Regions from separate parts of the Paenibacillus sp. B-A-8 genome, predicted to be linked through region 2. Evidence: riboswitches for the same ligand, from Rfam matches in the RefSeq annotation. Region 2 holds a riboswitch; each other region holds the start of a gene.
The links. A riboswitch is a leader RNA that binds a small molecule or an ion and turns the genes downstream of it on or off. The one in region 2 is predicted to bind cobalamin.

Region 1: another riboswitch for cobalamin. It lies ahead of ACN6MV_RS04160 (S-layer homology domain-containing protein); the one in region 2 lies ahead of metE (5-methyltetrahydropteroyltriglutamate--homocysteine S-methyltransferase).
Region 3: another riboswitch for cobalamin. It lies ahead of ACN6MV_RS02390 (anaerobic ribonucleoside triphosphate reductase); the one in region 2 lies ahead of metE (5-methyltetrahydropteroyltriglutamate--homocysteine S-methyltransferase).

What each region holds. Positions count from the first base shown of each region.
Region 1 is NZ_CP183882.1:927,669-929,940, reverse strand. It holds gene ACN6MV_RS04160 (S-layer homology domain-containing protein) at 1-1,062, opposite strand, end outside; cobalamin riboswitch at 1,226-1,427, opposite strand; gene ACN6MV_RS04155 (hypothetical protein) at 1,519-2,097, opposite strand.
Region 2 is NZ_CP183882.1:5,002,627-5,004,898, forward strand. It holds gene metE (5-methyltetrahydropteroyltriglutamate--homocysteine S-methyltransferase) at 1-909, opposite strand, end outside; cobalamin riboswitch at 1,040-1,246, opposite strand; gene ACN6MV_RS22670 (undecaprenyl-diphosphate phosphatase) at 1,439-2,272, opposite strand, start outside.
Region 3 is NZ_CP183882.1:529,496-531,767, forward strand. It holds gene ACN6MV_RS02390 (anaerobic ribonucleoside triphosphate reductase) at 1-1,227, opposite strand, end outside; cobalamin riboswitch at 1,444-1,678, opposite strand; gene ACN6MV_RS02395 (MTH1187 family thiamine-binding protein) at 2,049-2,272, shown strand, end outside.

The sequences.
Region 1 (2,272 bases), 2.8 Mb from region 2:
TGCAATCGCCCGATCCACGGCAGCTTTTACATTAGGATCCTTTGCGTAATAAGGTGCAAGTGCTTGCATCGCCATCCCGGTCATATCGACGTCGGCTTTGGTTACACCTAATGCCCAGCCTCCAGCATCTGCTGCACCTTTTTTAACTTCTCTATCCAAGATGTACTGAACCAGGTTTTCTCTTGTGCTTTGATAGATTACTCCCTTCTCATCAGGATCAGGGAATAATACTGGAATTTCGTAGTTATAACTATCTAGTGCAATCAGAGCAAATATGGGACCGTTGTTCCCTTGCTTCTGAATATATTGATAATCAGCGAGTGCATTTCTTAGGTCATGACCTGCAACATTCGTGATATCTTTTCCGATAGAGGTAAGGCCTAGAATCGCTCTGGAATTCTCTGTGCTTTTGTTAGCGTCGAGTTTTCCATCCTCTTTGATCATCGAACTTATTTTCGTAACTACATTGTTGTAATAGAGATTGTAATAACCGTTAGGTACTTTGTAGTTCGCACGTGCTAGAGAAAGAATCGACCATTCTCCGCTGCCTGTTCCAAATGACGGATTCTTTACGGTGTTAACGATGTAGGCCAAGCTTTTATCTAACTGTTCTTTGGCAGTGATTTTATAAGTAACCTGATAGGTTACATTATCTGCTTTGTTTCCTGCGCCATCCACAGCCGTTACTGCGATTACGTTACTACCCGGGTTAAGAGATGCTTTGTACTCACCATTAGTAGCTGACAGAACGACTTGGTTCAGCTTTACTACTGGAATAATGTCTTTGTAGACATTGTCTGTAACCACTACTTTGAAGCTTACATCTTTACTGGATACTTCCTGTTTATCTTGTATACCTTCTATCAAAATCGTAGGCTTCTCTGTATCTGGCTCTTGTACTAACGCATTAATCTGCTCTACTAGAGCTTGATCAACCTCTGTTGTTACAACTGCACTATCGGCAATTGCTTCATTCGCATGAGCCGGGATTACACTTGTAGAGAACGTCGTGATAAATACAGCTACAATGAGTAACCAAGCTAAAAACTTATTTTTCTTCATGTTTCCATAACCCTTCCCTTCTTTTCCTATGATAAAAAACAGAATAAACTTTTTAACACTACAAAAAAACCACTCAACATAACGTCAAGAGGTTTAAGATAGTGAACCGCAACATTAGCAGGCATATACTATATCAAACACCTCTCTATCGCTCGTAGAGTTTAACGGTGTATCAGAAACAGGCTGATATTCTGGCTCAAGTATCATCACCCTTGCTACCTTCCCAGTTTCCCAGTGGTACCTTGCAAGGACTCCTCTTTCACAGCGGCGGGACCGCGCGGGATTCACACCCGCTTTCCATTTAACCAATCTATGATTGTATTTCCGAAACATTCATAATTGGCACCTATTGCTAATATTAATTTTTCCATGCTTCATCATATCTAATATAGATGCTTTTGTCATGCAATATTTGTTTTTTGTATAACAAGTAGTTGGAGATAAATCTATTGAATATCAAACCATTTTAACCACAATATACTCTTTTTCTCTCAGTTCAAAACCATCCTCCAGTGACAAAGAGGCCAAATCAAAGATTCGGTCATACTTTTTATTACGTGGGTGCCCTTCCTCCTCTGCCCAGCAAGTATAAAGCTCAAACTCGGTACCAGCTACTCCGATATCTGTCATAAGTTTAAATAACTCCCGGCAACACTTGAGTGAGGCGTTATACGATCCCGGTAGAGTATCTTTTAGCTTAGGGGATACAGAGAAGCCGCCCCAATTCGGTGAAATCCGATACACAAACGGACTTCGAAAGTGCTTGCGAATCTCATCGTTCCAATACCCAAGTTCCTCTATAAAAATACCCGCTGCATCTTCTTCCGAGTCATATACAAGACAGTCCTCATCTCTTAAATGAGATAGATCTGCGATGTCATCCAAAGGAATTATGCCTTGCAGGCGCAGAGCCTCTCTTTGTTTCTTATACTCTGGTGAATTTTTCACTTCATCATATGTCTTTTCTGACAGTACACTGCCTCTTTCTCCTAACGGAAGCTCTGTAGACGAGCCTATGTAATGAAATCTGCTCACTGGTTATTCCTCCATGACTTTTGGAATCAATTCAAATCACTAATTTCCATATGAATTTACCACAAATTAGTAAGGTACTCACTACAAATGTTCTATGTTAGGGTATTTGGTAAGCGTTTACAACAAAAAAATGGAGGTGCCAGTGTTCATCTACGTACCAAAGTGCTTGAGGAAA
Region 2 (2,272 bases):
GTTGCGTCCGTCAATAATACCCGCTCCCAGCCACTTATCCTCAGGCCAGCCAAGGCGCTCAATCGATGCCAGATTCGTTCCGCCATCATGGACAAAATCAAGACCTAAACCTTGTACCGGAAGCTTTAACAATGCCTCCAATGGTTCAGCAGCTTCAAAGTAAGTCTGCAGAATAATATTTAATCCAGGCACGGATTCAGCAATTTCTGTGTAAATCGAGTTAAGTAATGATAGTTCTGACTCATTTATTCCTGTAACAATCGCTGGTTCATCGATTTGTACCCAGCTTACTCCTTCTTGCTTCAGTTCCTGCAATAGCTGAACGTAAACCGGAAGAAACCGAGCGGCAATCTTCGCAATATCCGCAGATGCAAAACCTTTTGACAGCTTAAGGAAGGTATAAAGGCCTAAAACCACAGGTTTCCCCTCAATTCCCGCTTGGGACTTGGCGAAACGGTATGCTTCCAGTGGTTTATTCTCCGTCAGGCGCGGCGTTTGTGCACCGATCTCTGGAACGATATAGTGATAGTTCGTGTTGAACCATTTCGTCATCTCGCAGGCGGTAGCCTCAGCGTTCCCTCTAGCCATCGCAAAATAAAGATCAAGCCCAATGTCGCCACCATCATACGCATAACGCGGAGGTACGATCCCGAACATTACAGCCGTATCCAACACATGATCGTAGAATGTAAAATCATTTACCGGAATTAACTCAATGCCTGCCTCCTGCTGAGTCTTCAAATGCTGAAGTTGAATGCCTGCCATTTCAGTACGGAACTCTTCCTCATTTATTTTACCTGCCCAGAAGGCTTCCAACGTTTTCTTCCACTCGCGGTTTTTTCCGATTCTTGGATAGCCAAGATTACTTACTTTTACTTTGTTCGTCACTTTGCAGCTCCCCTTCTCCATCTTCTTATTTTGGCTTGAAACCATAACATCCCTATAAAAAAGAGCGCCCTTCCCTAAAAAAGTCAAAGGGAAAGACGCCCATAATATACCTATGGTTCACGTCTAACACCTTCCTATCCTCCGTAGGTGAAGCAGTGCTGTTGAAACAGGCAGGTCTCCTGGCTAGCGGTGTCAGCATCCTTAGCAGTCTTCCCAGCAGTAGTAAATTGCCAGTGACGTATATTGCTATGGACTCTTCCGTTACAGTGGCGGGACCGCATCGGCTTCGAACCGAATTTCCCTATTAAGCCTACCGAATTACTAATTCCCGGCAAGCACCTGTCTCCGATATTATCAAGCTAAAACGCCTTCGGCGTCCTTTTATGGACGGTAAGCGTTTATGCGAGAGATATAAGGGTAAAGTGAACTTTTACTTTATCCTTATAATTAATAAACTGAGTGTCTTAATCTGATGTCATCATACGTGAAAGCCCCCGTCATCTGCAATAGATGACGGGGGCTTCTGTTATATCGATTCCTTATAACGGATTTAGAAAAACACGAAATATACTACAGCGGCAAGTATTATCCGGTATATAGCAAATGGTAAAAGCTTAATCCGGTTGATCAATTTCAGGAAGAATCGCATCGATAACAGCGCAAATACAAAAGCACTGATAAAGCCTGCAATGAAGAACGGCAGGGCATCGATGGTGAAATATTGCCAATTCTTCATCAGTGAGAGGAGACTGGCCCCTGCCATGATTGGAACAGCCATAATAAATGTGAAATCAGCAGCAGCACGATGACTCATACCAAGAAGGACACCACCGGAAATCGTCGACCCGGAACGTGAAAATCCTGGCCATAACGAGAAGCATTGGACAAGACCAACACCTAGTGCCTGCTTATATGTAATCTGATCGACACTCTCTGTTTGGATCTTCTTGGGTCCAAATAGATCCGCAATAATCATTAACACCGCACCAACTACTAGACCGATTAACACGGTAGATGTAGAGAATAAATGCTCATCAATATAATCATTAAACAGAACGCCCAGCACACCTGCCGGAACTAAACCTACAAGTACCTGTGTAAGCTTAAGATGTCCACCCTTTTCGAGCGGTGGTTGTTCCTCAGTTACAGGGTCCAACTGTTTACGACTGAAATGCTTTAAGCCCAACAGTTCAATGAACCTATTTCTAAAAATAACAACAACTGCTAAGATTGACCCCAGTTGTATAACCACTTTGAAAGTATTGGCCGTATATTGCCCAAATAACTCTGTCGATTTTAACCACATATCATCAACAATAATCATATGACCTGTGGAGGATACCGGAGCAAACTCGGTCAATCCTTCAACAATCCCCAAAATAAT
Region 3 (2,272 bases), 2.4 Mb from region 2:
CGCGGCTTGGATGTTGAAACGATGAAGAAGTCCTTCCAGCGCAATATCCATATAATGATTTAGATCTTCATAGAAGCCAGCTTCGTCTGCGACGGTACGTCGGCCCGTTACTGTGCCGTGTGCCAGACCGAGTCGAACCAGATTCAGTGTATTAAAGGAAAGGTTGCCCTTTCCGGAGCAATGATTACGCCCAAAACGGTCACCGAGCACGCGGGTGCGGCAGCCCATTGTAGCAAATTCCGTATCAGGATCACTTGGATCATAATACTGCAAGTTGAGCGGAGCGTCCAGATTAGCGAAGTTCGGATATAGTCTGCGTGCAGAACATTCCGCTGCTTTTAGGAACAATTCATAGTTCGGATCACCTTGCTGTTGATTGACGCCTTGCTTGCATTTGAAGATTTGAATCGGGAACACAGGTGTCTCTCCGCTTCCAAGTCCGTTCATCGTTGCTGTTAGCAGGGAGCTGATCACAAGCTGACCTTCTGGTGAAGTACAAGTCCCGTAGTTAATGCTGGTAAACGGAATTTGCCCACCGGATCGGCTGGACATGGTATTCAGATTATGTACCATACTTTCAGCCGCTTGCAGGGTTTCAATTTCGGTTTCCTTTAGTGCAAAACGGAACGCTTTTGGATATAACTCCGCCAGATCGGTCCGGCTCATCGTAATCTCGCCCAAAGATTCATCAGCTTGTCCTTCTTCAAAATAATCCAGACCCTTGCGGAATAGCTTAGCGAAGGATTTGGTTACATAAGGGGCTAGATCATAGTCGAGCTTATTAGCGGATACACCGCCATATTGAGCATTTTGCTGGGATTGAAAAATGATTGCTACCAGTGACATAGCCGTCATTATGGAGTTTGGAGGACGAACACTGCCGTTGCCGGTGTTGAAGCCTTCGCGGAGAAGTTTATCAAACGGGATAAAAATACAGTTCGTCGTTCCGATCGCGTATTGATCCAGATCATGCACATAGACGACATTGTCATCAATGGCCTGCACTAGCTGCGGTGGCATCGTAAAGTTGCGGGCATACCATTTTGAATATTCACTGCCGAACTTGCTCATTTTACCGGAGAAACTCTCTCCGTTCAAATTGGCATTCTCGCGCAGTAAGTCCAAATCCCGACTGTCGATAATATCGCGCCCTAAATCAATGAGCTCTTCTAAAAGAACTTCTCGTGCATTTGTTGTACCGTTAAATTGTCTCTCCAACAACGTCATTGTATAGCTCTCCTCTCAGTCTATCGTCCTATCATTAAGAAGCCCGACCGCATAAGCGGCCGTATATTCATTCTGATCTCATAAAAAAAGCATCCCCTAGCGAGGATGGCAGAAAATGCCCGATGCGTTATGTAAATATCCACACGGATATTTGCGGTGGTCTCTCAGAAGATGACCGCATGCGGACACCGTTCCTGTTCCTCGCAGGCACTCATAGTTGGTGTCGTCGAAACAGGCAGGTCTCCTGGCTTCCGCAGGATCTCTCAGCGCCTTCCCAAGGGGTTCGTAACCCTCAGTGGCTTCTGCTGGGAGATCTGTCCGTCTTAAGCTTCTAAAAGCTTGTGAAGGACATCCGGTTACAGTGGCGGGACCGCAGCGGAATCTCACCGCACTTCCCTATTAAGCTCTAATTCAAATAAAGGATCAAAGCGCCTGTCTCCACTATATTTTGTTGTGATTAGATAAAAATAACCCAAGATGTTGTGTTTGTAAACAGTTTTTTAGAAAACCCAAGCGGGGAGCGGCTTCTTTAAAAGTACTCCACAAATGATCCACAGGCTGTCCATAAGTAATCCACAATTGATCCACAGGCAGATGGAAAATGATTCATAAATTGTCCGAAAAGATGCCACAAATAGTCCATAAATGTAGTGCAGACGACCCTAGAATTCATGTAAGAGAAAGTACTCGTGGAGAAAGCTGTATTTCGGAGTACTTGGCGGGAAAGAAGGGGCATAATAATGCGGGCATCATTTGTGGGAGAGCGGTGGAGTTGTTACAATAGATGGAGACACACTTTAAAATTCGAAGGAGGTATTCCCATGCCTATTGCTGAAGTAACCGTTATTCCGATTGGAACAGGCAGTACCAGCCTTAGCAGTTATGTTGCGGATATGCAGCGAGTGCTGCAGACGGTAGAAGGAATTACTTATGAGCTTACATCGATGGGTACAATCATTGAAGGACCTCTCTTACGCATATTTGCAGCGGTGGAAGCATTGCATGAGTCTCCTTTTGCCGCAGGTGCAGAACGTGTCTCAACCTC